Regions from separate parts of the Paenibacillus sp. FSL K6-2524 genome, predicted to be linked through region 3. Evidence: predicted binding sites of a transcription regulator. Region 3 holds the regulator's gene; each other region holds the start of a gene.
The links. The regulator Rex, encoded in region 3, represses fermentation and respiration genes when NADH is low (regulators of the CRP and FNR family bind a similar motif). The targets are predictions, from matches to a motif close to TTGTGAAATATTTCACAA.
Positions count from the first base shown of each region.

Region 1 (5,936 bases), 1.1 Mb from region 3:
CTAGCATCCATATCAAGAATGCATTGCTAGCATAGGACATGAAGCGGTTTTGTTCTGGATTATGTCGTAGCCGATAATGCAACACAAGCCATCCTATTTCCCCAAAGATCAGGTACATTACGAGTCGTCCATTTAGTAATAGTGATCCCAGTTGGATATTCCCCATATCCTCTGACCTCCTTTCTCTCCTATCAGCTTGTCAGACTTTTATAAAGATATGATAAAGTAACCTTGATTACTTCAATTTAAATGATCCTTTATGTCTTGTTTGGTTTGAGAGGTATCGTTATTGAAAAAGAATACTTGTTCATGTCAGAGCTGAGCTCTACCTGACCTCCAAGCTTCGCCATAATTTCCTTTACTATAGCTAGACCAAGTCCGCTACCCTTTATCCCTTCTGTACGCTGTCTGGACCCATCCGCTTGGAAGAAACGTTCAAAGACCAAATCCTGTAGCTCTTCTGGCAAAGACTCTCCCAAATTGCTTACTGTAAGTCGATAATCATCCCCGTCAGCTACTCCTGAAATCCAAATCATATGTCCAGAATTATAAGTAATTGCGTTCTGCATCAGATTGGTTAAGACCTGCCGCAAGCCGTCCTCAGAGCTAATTATGTCAAGTTGTTCAAGCGAAATATCTAATGTTATCTCTTTGTGCTGGAGTTCTAGTTGAAAAGATTGCAAACTACGTGTAATGAACTCATCAATGGGTATCCGGTTGAAAATCATACTGTCAGCCCCCTTGTCCTCCCAAAGGGATAGTTGATGGAGCTGTTCAACAAGTCGTGTAATATGCTGTGACTCTTCCAACAGGGATAAATACAATTCCCGGTCTCCCTCAATCACACCGTTACTTAACGCCTCCAAATAACCATTCAAATTACTGAGCGGTGTTCTTAAATCATGTGATACATTACTGAGCATTACTTTACGATTTTGTTCCGATCGCTGCAGGGTTAATGTCATCGCATTAAAGCGTTTCGTCAATTCTCCGATCTCATCCTCAGAGTTTACTTCAATAGGTTCAGGATATGATCCTTCTATTAACTGACGTGTCGACTCTGTCAATTTTTTCAAAGGAGACAGAATCTTCTTGATAAAGAAAAAATGAATGAGTGTAGCAACAACGACAGCAAGCAGACTTGCCCTAATCAGATAGAACTGCATGGTGCGTTGAAAAAAATCGGTTTTAGCGTCACCCACAAGCTGATACTTTTCCACCAGCACACATGCAAAATCTTTCACTGACACACCTGCCAACCAGATCACAATGAGCATCACCAACGCATTAACCGCAACCAACTTCCAAGCGACATAATGCTTCCGTATTTGCAGTATCTTAGTAAGCAACAAAGCGATACCCCATTCCACGGACCGTTTGAAAGAAGGTCGGTGCCTGGCAGGATGCCTCGATCTTCTCTCTCAGCTTGCCGACGTGGACGTCAACCGTACGATCAATCACAGATCTCTCATCATTGAGATAGAGCTCATTTAAAATTTGTTCACGGGACAAGATTTGGTTGGGATGCTTCATAAAGAAATGCAGCAATCTAAATTCATGATGTGTTAATGCAATATCGACCCCTTTATACTTAACCTCCCCGGATAGCGTCTTGATCGTTAGACCTCTGTAACTAATCTTGCTGCAGCGATTGGCCATCCGCTTGAGTACCGTATTTACCCGTACAACTACTTCTTGAGGGCTAAATGGCTTGATAATGTAATCATCCGCACCCATTTGCAGACCTGCGATACGTTCGGATTCCGTAATTTTAGCTGTGAGCATAATAATAGGGATATCGCTTTTCAGTTCATGCCGAATCCACTTACATAATTGTTCACCACTGAACTTGGGCATCATCAGGTCAGTGATCACGAAACAGGGTTCATCTTGTTGAAATATCGCTCTGGCTTCTTCCCCATTCTGAGCCTCCAATACGCCATAACCTTCTTTCTCCAAATATATCCTTAAGAGCTTTCTTATTTTCATATCGTCCTCGACGATTAAGATATCTTTCTGCAAACTATTTCACCCTTTCTTGAACTAAAGGTTCATTATACAAGACTAATTTAAAGAAATGTTAAAGACGGAAAATTGAAAAACTTAACAAAATAAAAACAAGCCAGAGCGCATGATCCATCCACGCTTCGGCTTGTTCTATTTCAGATATTTCAATCCGAATGATTCTTCTAGACTCAGACTGAGTATTATGGTGCTGGTGTATATTTCGCTGCTTGCGCTCCTGCTGTTCTACCGAACACAATCGTGTCAGCAATTGCATTACCACCTAGACGGTTAGTTCCATGGATTCCACCTGTTACTTCGCCTGCTGCATATAGACCAGGAATCACATTACCAGCGGTATTAATCACTTCGGTATTCGTGTTGATTTCCAATCCACCCATCGTATGATGCGCTGTTGGTACACGTGGACTTGCAAAGTAAGGTGCTTTGTCCATTTTCTTCGCGAGAATTTCGCGTCCATATTTCTCATCTTTTTGGCTATCTACTGTTTGGTTATAGTACTCAATGGTTGCTGTGAAAGTCTTAGGATCAACTTTAATTTTCTTCGCTAGTTCCTCAAGACTATCGGCTTGTACTACTTTTCCTGATTCAACAAGTTGTTCAATCGTTTCATCGAAATTGTTTTTTGTTCCTGGTGTAAATGTGTTGCTGTCCGCAATTACATACATTAAGGAATCTTCTTGTTGCATTAATGCTTGCGTCATTTCATCACGACGTGCATCTTCACGAATAAAACGTTCCCCCGCTTTATTCACGAACATATACGATTCAACCCCCTTTGCCAACCATCCTGTCAAGCTTCCTGTCTCTGGATCGCCGAGCGGCAAGGATTGAAGATACTCCATACCTACCAAGTTAGCTTCTGCTTGCTCCCCAAGTACTAGACCATCCCCCGTTGCACCCGGATGATTCGTTGTTTGCACACTATCCGGAATTTCAGGATTATATTTATGCCGCATATCTAAACTTGCAGCGTAACCGCCCGTTGCTAAGATAACGGCCTTATTTGCGCGAATTGTAATAGCTGCGCCATCAGAGGTTCCTTTCAAACCGACAACCGTACCATTTTCAATAATTAATTCTTTCGCTTCCGTCTTCGTCAACACTTCAACATCATTCTTTTCTAGTGAGGCTTGAAGAGCTGTAACAAAACCACCATGTTCGTTCACCGGACGATGACTACGAGGCCATAATGCACCAGCAACCGTAAATACTTCATCGGAGAACTCCAGTCCAAGCCCTTCAAGCCAGTGAATACCATCAAGTGCATTATCTACAAGATAATGTACCAATTCAGGATTCGCCTTCTCATCGCCACCTTTGAATGTTTGCGTGAAATGCTTATCCAAGGAATCTTCGATATCTTGCTTGGATTGACGCTCTGGATCTACCGCATTGTACGCGCCACCAGCTAATGCTGTGTTACCACCAATACGATCCATTTTATCAATAACGATGACGGAAGCCCCGTTTTCCTTCGCCGTTTGTGCAGCTGCTAAACCAGCCCCACCCGCTCCAATAACAATGACGTCAGCGGACATCTCGATAGCATCTTTTGCCGCTTTAACAACTTCTCTCTTTTTCCATTCATCTACATTTGCTCCTGCATCTTTAAGTGCATTCGCAATGGCTTCTTTAACTCCGTTACTACTAAATGTTGCGCCAGATATACTGTCAACGTTCAGGCTTTGATATTCAACAACATCGCTGGGAATTTGTTTGATCGCAACATCACCGACACCCGCTGTCTCGCCATGCTCAAGGACGTTAATGGCCCCAACTTTACCAGCATCGTCAACCGTTAGTTCAATTTTAATTTTGCCATGAAAACCATCTGCTTCTGCAGCGTACAGCCCTGCTTTTAACGAACCATCAACACTTGCAGCATCGGGCGAATTAGAATTTCCACTTGAACACCCCACAATGGATGTTAACATCAATGCTGCGACTACAACCCCAGATAAACTCTTCTTAAAATAGTTCATTTCTTCCCCCTGTTTCATCTCGCTGTATTTTGTGATACAATTCACAATCAATGGCGTTCGAGCTCAATTCCTAACCTAACGCCTACACTTATTATCCATGATCAGGAAATTTTTTTCTGTATCGGTGTATACCAAAGTGAATACATATCATAAGAGGTACAGCCATGAATAAAAGCAAAGTCGACAACTCGTATGAAAATAAAGAACTACCACACTACATAAATGAACTTTTAGCGTTAATCCACAAACACAACCTGGGCAGCATGCGACGTTATCGTAAAAATGAACATATCTTTCATAATAACGATCCAGCGGACTCTATCTATATTATCCAAAAAGGTGTAGTGATTACTTATCTGGCCGATCAAGAAGGGCGTGAACGAATTCGGCGTTTCTTCTCCGTAGGTGACATTCTTGGTCATAACACACTGTTCCATGGTGGTTACATTGCCGATGCACAAGCCATACAACCTAGCAAAGTAATTGTCATCGATAAAACTCAATTTCTCCAACAGGTCGAATCTGAACCTAAGCTCCTTATTCATCTATATCGCGTTCTCGAAATGACACACCGTAATCTAGCTATACATATGGGAGATTCCTATTATAGTGCAGAGACACGTGTGCTGAAATATCTTCTCCGATTGCTTAGCCAATTCGGTAAATCGACAACAGAAGGTATTGTAATCACAATCCCTGTCACCCACGAACTGTTAGCAAAATATGCTGGGACAACAAGAGTTACAGTCACTCGTGTACTGAGTCGACTTTCTGCAGTGAATATCTTAAGCACGAGTCCAAGGCCCTGGATTGTAAAAGATTACGACGCACTTGTTGAATTATGTGAGCAAGCGTGCTTAGATCACACGTGCATTGTAGGTTCAGGATATGGCTATGAACAGCAAAAGACTTGCTCGAAGTAATGGTGGCTTCGAGCAAGTCTTTTGCTATAATTTGATATTGATTGCTATGCTATTCATAGGCTCAAGTGTAGAGAGTACATTATGTTTAACCATCACCATGGTCGTCTAATCTCACTATCAAACATCTAATATGGCCTCTTGCATTTGCTGTTTCGTGAAAGCGTTAATCACTCTAAACGGCTCATCGAGGGGCGATATTTCTGGAGCTCCAAATAAGAGCCTTTGCAATCTCAACGCGTTGTGACATCTTATCAATGACAGGTACGTGTGAATCAACAACTAGCTATACCCAATAGATAAGAAGACAGGTTTGTATTCCTGCTTAGCTTTGTCAAAAGCTTCTTCGAATAAGAAAACCAATTCAAAGGGTTAGTGCGTATTACAGTAAATACCAGACTTTTCATTGGATAATCTATTGGGTACTTTTTGAGTTGTCATGGGGCATCACCTCGTTTAGTGTTTGATTTGGGTAAAGTATTGCTTAGGGGTAGTTTACCCAAATTAGTCGAGGAAATCTCTTCCTGTGTCTTGCAGGCTTTCTCCATCATCTATTTTTACAAGCAGTGTAGCCAATGAAACAGGAATACTGTCCTGTTCAGCTCCCTAATAGCCTAGGAATTAGTCAAATCCCCTTACAAATTTACCAGTATAACCCTCTGGTCCTCCTTAACCAAGCCAACTTTTAAACTCATTGCCGTTGTTGTCTTGCCGACGCCGCCCTTTTGATTAGCCAAGATAATTATTATCTTAGCATTGCATTTTCTCCCTTCAACGCAAAAAAAGCCCAAGCGGGGTGAGCGCTTGAGCTTCATTAGAAACATTATTCGCTACCTCTTGTAGGTTGTGTAGGAATTCGCTCTTCTGACTTGTATAGAAACGTTCTGCTTACATGATGAACATTTCATAGTGCTTGTGGTTGTACTTCCACTATCAGCATTGCTGGTGACCGTTATTAATAATTTTCCGCAGGACACACAACATCGACCTTAACATAATTAGCCAT
Region 1 is NZ_JBBOSP010000001.1:2,854,046-2,859,981, reverse strand. Features, by position in the region: gene NST85_RS12910 (hypothetical protein) at 1-166, opposite strand, end outside; gene NST85_RS12905 (sensor histidine kinase) at 258-1,349, opposite strand; gene NST85_RS12900 (response regulator transcription factor) at 1,339-2,022, opposite strand; gene NST85_RS12895 (flavocytochrome c) at 2,208-4,010, opposite strand; gene NST85_RS12890 (Crp/Fnr family transcriptional regulator) at 4,175-4,933, shown strand; gene NST85_RS29310 (AAA family ATPase) at 5,566-5,745, opposite strand.
Region 1: NST85_RS12895 (flavocytochrome c) is a predicted target of Rex. The motif match lies at 4,040-4,057, and genes of this name have one in related genera.

Region 2 (5,936 bases), 1.8 Mb from region 3:
TTATGCTCCACAGGTATCAACCTTTCCATTCACTGAATTTATGCTATATTTCCCGATTTTTCTTCTTATAAATATACCGATATCTTGGCAATAGTTCAATGCCAGTATACCAACTTACTGCTACTTCTATAATCATTCAGATGGAACAATCGGACACCACATTAGAATATCATCAACATATTGACCATCCAAGTAAAACTCATCTACAAGTCGTCCTTGCTCCAAAAAACCACAGCTCTCGTAAAAAGCTTTCGCGCCTGGATTAGTAGCTAAAACGCGCAGAGACAGTTTGCGTATTCCTTGCTCAGATGCGATGATTTTAATCGACTCCATCAATTTGCGACCGACGCCCTGCCTTTGACACGAAGGATGAATGGCTATGTTCAGATCATAGACATGTCCATTGCTTGGTAACGGTGTCGGGGAGTCAAAGCCCAAATACCCACAAATTTCGTCTCCAATCCCGGCTACAAGTTGGCTCCCCGGTGGGCATTTCTGCAAATACTGCTCCCGTGAAGTCCAGACAATCTGTGCGGGTGTCGAGTCCTTGTCCCATACGAGTGCGTCAAGCTCCATCAGTGCAGCCGCATCACGAATTTCCGATAACCTAATCCAAATTTGGTGTGACATGATGCTTTCCACCATCCTTCCTAACTTCACCTACTGCCATTATACACTGGATTGATTCCGTCATAAATCAGGGTTACATCGAAAGAGGCATATCTCCCCTGTTCTGCCGATGAATCAAAGAATGAACAAAAAATGCCCCAACCGAAAACACAGCTATCAAAACAGAAAGTCCAGCTACCGGGACAAGCCCATTCCAGTCAAACAATAAACCCATTGCATAGGGACCAACCACCTTGCCTGCTGCGCCCATTCCCCCCACAACTCCTAGGTAAAACGGCGCCGATTTACCCGTCCGATCCGATATGAAGGAAGGAATCGCCGGAGAAATGAGCATTTCACCAAATGTAGTGAGTACCATGGCTAGTACTAAACTAGGATATGTATGAAAACTTAGAATTGCAATATATCCTAGCAAATAAAATATCCCGCTAGCAGTCATTTGTGCCTCAGGGGACCCTGCAAAGGTACGCTTCAACCACAAGATGAATGGCTGGCCTACAAAAATAAGTACTCCATTAAGCGTCCACAGTATACTGTAATTCCACTCTGGCATCCCCTTCATCATCGTAAAAGGAGCCACCCCGTTGTTCCAGATACAATTACTTAGCCATAGACAGAAAGAACCTATGCCCATAAACAAATATAATCTATAGTGGCCAAGCAGTTTCCATGTCTGCACTTTCTCAATAGTATTTTTGCGCTTTTCCAGCTGTAGCCCTCCGGAGTCGCTCTGGACCTTGCTCAAATATCTCCAGAAGAAAAGAGCAAATACAGCCGAGGTCAAACCGTTCATAATAAAACTCATATCATATGAAATACTGGCCAGAAATCCGCTGAGTGCCGTACCGATAGCTACACCAATATTGTTGGCCACGTATATAACATTGAACAATTCCCCTCGCCGATCGGCGAAGCGAAATCCAATGAATGCTTGAATCGCAGGCATCGACAACGCATTGAAGAACCCAACTAATCCCATAACGAACATGAATATATACCAATGCCCGCTAACGTACGGCAGAAATAGCAAAGATAAGGCATTCATACCCAATCCACCGACGATCAGTCGCTTTACACCTACCCGGTGATAAAGTGCTCCACCTAATAACTGTCCGGCAATGCCACCCAGCGACATTACCAAAATAACCAATCCTGCATCCGTTACACTCCGTCCTAGCTGCCTGAATACAAACATCGTAATCAGAGGCCACATCAAAGAGCCACCGATTGAATTGACCAGACTCGCAACCAGAAACACTTTAACTTCACGCGGATAATTCTGTAACCATTTCATCCCTATCTCTCCCCCATTAACCCTAACGGCAAAACCTTAAATAATATCAAAAAGGGGACCCCTTGTGAGGCCCCCTTTTCATGCATATAACCGTCGCTGACCAGATTATGATAGTATCGCTTAAAACGTAAGTCTAGGCAAGTACTTTTAGTACCACTTCTTAACTACTTGCTTGCTACGGACTTGGAGCTTTGACCATGTTGGTCAGTAGCTACCTTCTCACCCGCAGGATCTTTCAGATAGGCTACCCAGTATGCTGCAGCCACAAATATCGCGCCACCGGTCAAGTTACCGAGCCATACGGGAACGAAATTTCTTATATAATCTCCCCAAGTGAAATATCCTTCAAAAATTGCTGCTGGAATAAGGAACATGTTAGCCACGACGTGCTGAAAGCCAATAGCAACGAAAGCCATGGTCGGGAACCATATCCCCATAATTTTGCCACTCATGTTGTCCGCTCCATAGGACAGCCATACAGCCAAAGCCACTAACCAGTTACATCCTATACCTGAAACGAAAGCTTGAAGAAAGCTATCATCGATCTTGTGACCCGCCATATCAACAAGCTTATCTAGATATGCTCCACTTGAAGTCAATCCGACAACGTGACCAAAAAAATACGCTACGAATAAAGCTCCAACAAAATTACTGATTGTAATAAGCACGAGATTTTTGAACATTTCACCCGTCGAAATCTTCTTACTCATTCGCGCCAGTGGAACAGCCATCATATTACCTGTCAACAGCTCGCCACCAGCGAGTAGAACTAGAATCAAGCCAACCGGGAACACAGCAGCTCCAACAAAGTTAACTAGACTGCCCCATTCTTTGGGAGCAGTGCTAATCACGCGAATATCTAGCAGAAACCCAAGAGCAATGAACGCTCCACCCAGAAATCCTAAAATCAACACCGTAAGCAAAGGATTGTGCGCTTTTTTTACACCGTTCTCTACAGTGATCGCCGCAATCTGCTGAGGTTTGTAATATGCCATGGTTTAATCTCCTTTTATGCTTCATATCTCGTTATTATGAATTCTACTATAATTGTATAGCTTCGGTCATCGCCCGAAAAGTAACAAAGATCACGTTAGCGCTTTCATTAGGGTGAAATATTTCACATTTCATTCAAACAAGACTTCATGTAGCTAGCCAAGACATCCTTTGCACACTCTTCATACAAAAGACCACCTCAGGGATCTCTCCCCATAGATGGCCGTTGTGAGGCATTCTATTATTCATTCAAATTATCGATCATACACGAGTAACTTCTCTAGCTGGAACCTCTGGTAATGCCCCAAGACCTGCGCTGTTCAGGAAATTCCAAGGCTTGTTATAATGCGGTTGGAAGAAGAAATCGATGAACGCAAGCTCTTCCATCTTCATTTTGTTCTGAATACAAACTGAAATGGTGTTAATGGATTGTGTCAGATCCACCTTCGACATGATTTGAGCACCAAGGATTACTCTTGTATCTTTTTCATATACGACCTTCAGCATAAGAGATTCATGTGTTGGCATAAACTCAGGACGATAATTATCGTTAATAAGTACTGCTTCCGCCTGTATCCCAGCATGCTTCGCCGCTGTTTCCGTCATTCCAGTTCCTGCGATGTTATCTTCATAAATTTTAATCCCTGAAGTGCCTTGAGTACCCATATATTTCACTGTCGGAGTCACAAGGTTCCGAGCTACGAGTGTCCCCATACGTACTGCGTTCGTAGCAAGTGGAATGTACGAATGCTTACCCGTAGGATTGTACAGTATAGCGCAGCTATCACCTGCTGCGTATACATCACGCGTACTAGTGCGCATGTATTCGTCGACGATAATTGCCCCATTGTCCATCATCTCAACTTGACCCTTCAATAATTCTGTATTCGGACGGAAACCGATACATAGGATAACAAGGTCAGCTTCATGTTCACCCTGATCTGTAACGACTTTGCCTACCTTCCCGTCTTCCCCTACAAACCGTGTTACTTTCTCTCCAAGGGCCAGTTTAATACCATGCTCGCTTAAGGATTGTTCAATCTTATCTGTATACTCAGGATCCAAGTACTTGCTAAGAATTCGATCCTCTGCATCAATTAAAGTAACTTGTTTACCATTCATTTCAAATGCCTCAACCAACTCTACACCGATATATCCTGCACCCACCACGACGATATTACGCGCCTTCTTTGCCTTCTCAATGATCGTGTTAGAGTGATTGAAATTCTTTGAGAGCACAATGTTCTCGAGTTCAATTCCCTCAAACTTTGGTATGATCGGCCAGGATCCTGTCGTCACAATAAGCTTATCAAAAGACTCCTCAAACTCTTCTCCTGTTTGTAGATTGCGAGCTCGAAGGGTTTTCAATGCTGTATCTACAAAAGTCACTTCATGTTGCATCTTGGTTGTTACTCCCAACTCAGCAAGTTGCTCTGGTGAAGAGTAGAACAAGCCTCCAGCGTCTTCCACTACTCCACCAACATATAAAGCAATCCCACATGATAGGAAAGAGATATTATCATTTCTCTCATACACCGTAATTTCTGCTTCTGGATATAACTTAGCCGTATTAACAATGGCTGCTGTGCCCGCGTGTGTACATCCGATAACTGCTACTTTCATGATTTCTTCCTCCTCCAAGTTCCCTAATTTTTAAGGTTTCCACCCATTAGGGTATATATTGTGAAAAGTGTCACTTGTAACCACGTGCTTTTGTGAATTAATTCACCTTACATACCTATTATAGTGTGATATTTGTCACAATGCAAATTATTGAGTATCGTTTTACCATTGTTCACAAAAAAAGGCCGCCTCCCAAGTAGATACAATCTAACTTGGGGGCAGCCTTAGCCATATATCATATTAGACAGATTATTAATTCCCAGTCACGGGTACAGCATCATAATATTCTTCGAGAGTAATATCCCTTTCAGCAATTTCTGCCGCAATTTCCTTACCGACAAAGCGCAGATGCCATGGTTCATACTTGTAGCCCGTAATGGATTCCTTGCCATCTGGATAACGGATAATAAAACCATGTTCAGTAGCATGTTCATCGAGCCAATTGGCTTCCTTTGTGCCACCAAAGCAATCGTCAGCAGCACACTTACCGTCACTACCAGACACATCGATAGCAAGACCTGTTTCGTGCTCACTATGACCTGGAACAGCGCTATAAGTTTTGGCCTTTTCTTCCCCGTCCTTCGCTACATACCGATTAAACAAGGAGGTCTGGGTGCTATGAGAGCGATAGGCAGAAACCCCAGCTAAATACACGCCATCGTTCTCCGCAGCAGCAAAAAGTTCCTCTAATGCCTGTGCAGCCTCTTTACGCATCATTCGCTTTTCGATCTTTTCTTTAAAAGTAAACCGAACATCGGGATATACTAAGTCTTCTGGCTTATAATCTTCTGGCAACGCGAATTCCTTATTAACTAGCACTGCAACACTCTCAGCATCCGCAGCCGCCGCGAGATCTGGTCCCTTATCCTGAGAGTCCGATGGAGTTTGCCCCTCTGTAGAAGAGTCACCATTATCTGTAGGCTTGTCTACGGTATCACTTTCCTCATTATCAGGAGACACAGCGTTTCCGTCTGTAATCCCGGATTGACCTGTGTTTGTCCCGGTAACTGGCAGCGCCGAGTTCTTCGATCCGCAGCCTACCACCAATACAGCTGCTACAAAAAGAACGACGACGGTTGTGATCCATTTATTCAAAGTTGGTTCCCCCTATATACCCTGCAATCCCAGGTTAGTTATCAATATAGAATGAACTAAAGAAAGAGGCTCCTTCATCCCGATGGGATTCTGTTAGTAAAGACTTTAGTTCCATCTGATTAATTCAGACGTATTCATGCACTATTAGGTTACACTCAAGAAAAATTTACACTGGGGTAATTATCGTAAGCTATTTAGCATTAACGTCCTTTGCGGGCTCCACGATCACTACCACTGTTCCGGTTACCACCCTGTCCACGCTTAGCGCCATCAGGTCTACTTTGACCTCCTGATCCCCGCT
Region 2 is NZ_JBBOSP010000001.1:5,747,574-5,753,509, forward strand. Features, by position in the region: gene NST85_RS26765 (glutamine--tRNA ligase/YqeY domain fusion protein) at 1-29, opposite strand, end outside; gene NST85_RS26770 (GNAT family N-acetyltransferase) at 133-630, opposite strand; gene NST85_RS26775 (MFS transporter) at 704-1,924, opposite strand; gene NST85_RS26780 (formate/nitrite transporter family protein) at 2,089-2,919, opposite strand; gene NST85_RS26785 (FAD-dependent oxidoreductase) at 3,179-4,540, opposite strand; gene NST85_RS26790 (M15 family metallopeptidase) at 4,793-5,635, opposite strand; gene NST85_RS26795 (DEAD/DEAH box helicase) at 5,836-5,936, opposite strand, start outside.
Region 2: NST85_RS26780 (formate/nitrite transporter family protein) is a predicted target of Rex. The motif match lies at 3,030-3,047, and genes of this name have one in related genera.

Region 3 (5,936 bases):
TTCTTTGATGCCATGTTGCAAGAAAAGGAACAACAGGTTGATCCTAATCCGAAAGGTCATACCTATTATCGGCAATTCGCCCTCCAAGTAGATGATTGGACGGAGATGATTCCGGCTAGGTATGGTGACGATACTAATCCATTGGATAATGTGACATTCCAGCAATTTATGGATGGGGTAAGAGATCGACTACGTGCTAAACTGCCAAATTATGAAGAGCGAGAAGCACAGAACTTGATGCTTGACGAAGTTATGCAGGCTTTTCAAGAAGATAAGCATTTATTAATTGAGGCCGGAACTGGAACAGGTAAATCTCTAGGGTATCTTCTGCCTGCCATTTACCATAGTGTGAAACAAGATGACAAGGTTATGGTCAGCACTCACACGATTAATCTACAGGAACAGTTGCGCGAGCGTGACATTCCATTACTGACTGAAGTAGTGCCTTTTCCATTTAGAGCTGCCATTTTTAAAGGAAGACAGCATTATTTGTGTTTGAGAAAATTTGAACATAAAATAAATAGAAAAGACTTTGCAACGCCAAAAGAAGAAGTAATGATCGCCGCACAAATGATTGTATGGTTGACCCAAACGGAGACCGGGGACGATGAGGAACTCAACATGGGGAATCGTGGGGGGGACTTCTGGGAGACTGTGGCTAGTGAGTCGGACTCCTGTCTGGGTCGTTCCTGTCCTTGGTTCCGCAAATGCTTCTATCATCGTGCTAAGCATGAGGCTGGTATCGCTGATGTAGTCATTACTAACCATTCCAAATTGTTCACAGATATTCAAGCGGGACATCAATTGCTTCCTAGCTATGAGCGATTGGTTATTGACGAAGCTCATCATTTAGAAGACGTAGCCGGAAAGCATCTGGGCCTTCAATTAAAGTACTTTACTGTTGTGCATACTTTGACACGTCTGTTCAAAGATAGTAAGACAGGACAACTTCCGAGTCTTAGAAGCGCCCTTCAGAATACGAAGAGTGAAAAGTCATCAGAGTGGTGTTCTATTATTGATGGCTTATATCGTTCTCTGCTGGATGTGAAAGAGAGCTGGGATAAGCTCAGCGAAATGCTCTTCGTGCTCATGCCTGACCGCAGTGATGCAGCTCCAGGAGATCCTGGACAGTTCGTTCTTCGGTTACTTCCAAATAGGAAGCCCAAGGAATGGGATGCTATTGAAGCATTGGAGAATCAGATTTATGTTATTCTGAGCGATGTGCTTCGCAAGGGAGAACGCATGCTAGGTGAGATTAGGGAAGAGCCAGATGATTACGGATCTGAAGGTTTAATGACGGATATCAGTGGATTATTCAAAGATATCGCAAACGAGCGTGATGGTTTGCGTTCTTTCATCAAACTGGATGACGAGGATACGGTGTACTGGATCGAAGGCAATGGTAATTACCGTAGTCGATCATTACAGATCTTTGCTGTTCCAATTGATGTGAGCGCCCAATTAAAATCGTATTTCTTTGATAAGAAGAAGAGTGTAGTGATGACTTCGGCGACATTGTCGGTCGATAAATCATTTCAATATATGATTGAACAGCTTGGACTTCAGGAGGCTGCCTCCGAAGATAGATTGGTTACTTCAGTGCTTCCATCTCCATTTAATTACCGTGATCAAGCACTCCTAGTAATTCCAAGGGATTTCCCGAGTGTTAAGGGGAGCGTAGGAGATGATCATTTTGTCAATACGCTTGTGCAGTCTTTAGCAGACACTGCAACTGTAACACAAGGTCGAATGTTGGTGTTGTTTACCTCTTATCGAATGTTACGGCAAGTGTATGATCCTCTTAAGGAACTGCTGTCTCAACGGGGAATTACGGTAATAGGCCAAGGGATGGATAGTGGTAATCGTAGTAAGTTAACTCGCAGGTTTCAAGGGCAGAGTGCTTCCGTTCTGCTTGGAACGAGTAGTTTCTGGGAAGGTGTAGACATTCCAGGTGAAGCTTTAACCAGCTTGGCAATTGTCCGTTTACCTTTCCAACCTCCCAACCATCCGTTGATTGAAGCGAAGAGTGAGCGACTTCAGAAGGAGAAGAAGAATCCCTTTATGAAGTTGTCTGTGCCGCAGGCGGTTATCCGCTTTAAGCAAGGTTTTGGACGGCTGGTCCGTTCTTCGCAAGACCGTGGAATTGTGGTTGTTTATGATACGCGCATCTTGGAATCCTACTACGGAAAATACTTTTTATATTCATTACCCGGACCGAAGATGGAGCATATGCCACTTGAACAGATGGTTCCACGTATTTCGGAATGGCTGGTCGCTGAAGAACAACAAGGTTCTTCTTTATCAGATTAGGAGGAAAAATGCATGAAATCAGAAAAAATATCGGATGCCGTGGTACGAAGATTACCCGTTTACTTACGTTTTCTAAATCAATTAAGTCAAAGGGAAGTACCTACAGTTTCCTCACAAGAGTTGGGTCAGAAACTGGCACTCAATCCGGCACAAATTCGTAAGGATCTTGCCTATTTTGGTGATTTCGGTCGTAAAGGGATTGGATACGACGTTTCTTATCTGATTGAGAAAATTCGTCAAATTTTAAACTTGGACCAACAAATTAATGTAGCTTTGGTCGGAGCTGGTAACTTGGGACAAGCGCTTTCCAATTACAATGCTTACTTGAAGGATAATATGAAAATTGTGAGTATTTTTGATGCCTTTCCGTCGAAGATTGGTAGCAAAATCAATAATATTACGGTACAACCAATAGAGGAACTAGTAGAATCGGTCAAACAGAATAATATCCGAATCGGGATTATTACAGTTCCGGATACAGAGGCGCAGCGAGTAGCTGATGTTCTAGTAGCCGCTGGGGTAGAAGCGATTCTCAATTTCGCTCCTACAATTCTGAAGGTCCCACCTGAGGTGCGTATTCATGCGGCCGATTTTACAACGGACCTCCTGAGTTTAGCCTATTATTTGAATGGAAAGGAAACAGAATTAGATGAGTCATAAGTGGTTAATTAAAAATGGGACGATAGCGGTAATGGACGATGCACGTCCCGTAGTTAATGGTTATATGTTGGTTGAGGGAGATACGATAACGTATATTGGTGAGGAACGTCCTGAAGGTGCAGAAGGAGCAGAAATTTTTGATGGAGCAGGCCTTCTCTTCCTTCCAGGTTTGGTAAATACGCACGGACATGCGGCGATGTCACTGTTACGTGGGTATGGGGATGATCTTGCCCTACAAGTTTGGCTTCAAGATAAAATGTGGCCTATGGAGGCTAAATTTACAGGTAGTGATGTGTATTGGGGGACTTCATTGTCCGTGCTTGAAATGCTAAAAGGTGGGACGACGACCTTTCTAGATATGTATGACCATATGGACCAAGTGGCCAAAGTAGTAGAAGAATCGGGTATACGTGCTGTTCTTATGCGTGGTGCAATTGGGTTCTGCTCTGAAGATGAACAACGCCAGAAGTTAAATGAAGCTGTTGGATTTGCTCGTGACTGGCATGGTAAAGCAGACGGGCGGATCACAACGATGCTCTCACCACATTCACCTTATACTTGTGCACCTAATTTCTTCGAGAAATTTGTTCAGGCAGCCCACGATCTTAACTTGCCGTTACATACGCATATGTCGGAGACTAAGACTGAAGTGGAACAAAATGTGAGTAATTATGGCGTACGACCGGTTCAACATTTACTCAATATGGGTATGTTCTCTCGTCCATCACTGGTTGCACATGCTGTGCATTTGAACGATGAGGAGATCGAAATTCTGGCAGCACATCAAGTAGGAGTATCCCATAATCCAGGTAGCAATCTAAAGCTCGCTAGCGGTGTTGCTCGAGTGCCTGAATTACTCAAAGCGGGTGTTACCGTTTCACTTGGTACAGATGGTGCTGCTAGCAATAATAACCTTGATATGTTTGAGGAAATCCGGTTGGCTGCATTGATTCATAAAGGGGTATCTGGTGATCCAACTGCTGTACCGGCATTACAAGCACTCAAGATGGGTACAGAGTATGGTGCTAAGTCAGTTTTCTTACAGGATACGGGCAAATTGGCCCAGGGAATGAAGGCCGATTTTATTGCTCTGAATACGGAGCAGGCTCATTTTCTGCCAAGAACCGATTATATTTCTCATGCAGTGTATTCGGCCGGAGCGAAAGATGTGGAGCATGTTTGGGTGAACGGCAAACAAGTGATTAAGAATGGTGCTGCGCTGACTATTGACGAAGAAAAAGTGCGTTATGAAGCGCAAGCAGCTTATGAAGGATTGTTATCTCGTTAATTCGTCGTCATAGCTCAAACAAGTCATTAACGGGGAGTGGAAGAGAAGGTTGAAGAAGAAAACCAAATGGATACTAATCTCTATCCTAACCCTGCTGCTCGTGCTCTTTGGTCTTCACCGTTTCTATATCTATATCCAACAGGATTTGTGGAGCGGCGAGCAAGCCGCGGTAGTACGAGCACAGCAGGAAGCCGGTATTAGCGATGTTAAGAAAGTATATAAATCGGTTTGGGATGAAGTGTGCTGGGTTGTAGAAGGTAAGGATGAATCGGGGCAAGCAGTCATGGTATGGATTCAAGAAGGAAAAGAATCCCGAGTAGTCCCTCTCTCAGAAGGAACAACGGAAGCCCAGGTCAAAGCGATCATACATGAACGCTTTCCGGAAATTGATATTGTAAGATTGGTTCCTGGAATTTATAACGATCAATTAGTGTGGCAGTTATTTTATAAAGAGAACGCACATCATTATTATCGTTTCTACAATTTCAGCAGCGGCGAACCACTCTCTGAGGTGTTTACACTACCGAATCGCTAGGTAATTACATTTAAATAAGCCATGTGCACGAATGTTGATAATGAACATTTTGCACATGGCTTATTTTTGTGGTGTATGCATAGTTTAAACTGCGAAATAATATAAAATTTTAAATATAGTCACACCTTCCATTCGAATTAGTGTGTATGATGTGATATACTTCTATTTGTTGAAATGATATACGATTAGTATATCGATATAGTCGGAAAATAGTATACTAGTTAATATATATCAACACATATTATCATCATAAGGGGGACATCAAAGTGAAACTTCGTACCTGGCCGATTGTTGTAACGGTTGCGGTATCAGCACTGTTGTTGTTTGGTGGGTGGTTTGCTTATCGCCAGTGGGTGGTTGAAAATCCCCTAAAAAAACTGGTGACGGAATATGAGGGTGTAAATGCTGTTCAGTTTGATATTACCCGCACTGAGGTTGATTTGAAACTGAAATTAGAACCAGGAACCGATATTAGCGGTTTGGTCAAACATATAGAACAGGACGGAAAAGGAATTATCGGAAATCGCACACTGAAATTGGATGTTGAGGATATTTCCTCACCTGCTCTAGATAAATTATGGGAGCAGGCATTGTTCTCCGTAGCACAGGCGATGGAGAACAAACAATATACAGAGATCACAGCTACCTTGGAGAAGCTAGAGCAACAAGATAGCTCATTACAGACGAGTGCGGAAATAGATGATAAAAATGTGTACATTACTTTGACTAATGGAGAAAATAGCAAATTTATTATCTTGCCTCGCATTCCGCAGAAAATGGGGGTATGGTCCAATGCGTAAATCAATGATTGAGGTTGCGATTGGATTTGTGCCAGTATTTTTGATTTTCTTGGCTTATATAGGGGTGAATATTGTACCCATTATTATTGTTCTGATCATGCTTGCAGCCCTATTTGCAGTAGCTAAATCACGAGGAGGAATTGCGGTTGGTGCTCTGCAAGGTCGTAATCGAAAGAAGAAGGGGATAGACAAGTTAACATTTGAAGAAATTGGGGGTCAAGAGAGCGCTAAGCAGGAGCTTAGAGAAGCACTTGATTTTCTAGTTCGTCTTGATGATATTAAGAACTTTGGTATTAGACCTATCAAGGGTATTCTACTAACTGGTCCTCCCGGAACTGGGAAG
Region 3 is NZ_JBBOSP010000001.1:3,947,268-3,953,203, reverse strand. Features, by position in the region: gene dinG (ATP-dependent DNA helicase DinG) at 1-2,310, shown strand, start outside; gene NST85_RS18080 (redox-sensing transcriptional repressor Rex) at 2,323-2,970, shown strand; gene NST85_RS18075 (amidohydrolase) at 2,960-4,258, shown strand; gene NST85_RS18070 (cell wall elongation regulator TseB-like domain-containing protein) at 4,308-4,793, shown strand; gene NST85_RS18065 (hypothetical protein) at 5,060-5,593, shown strand; gene NST85_RS18060 (AAA family ATPase) at 5,586-5,936, shown strand, end outside.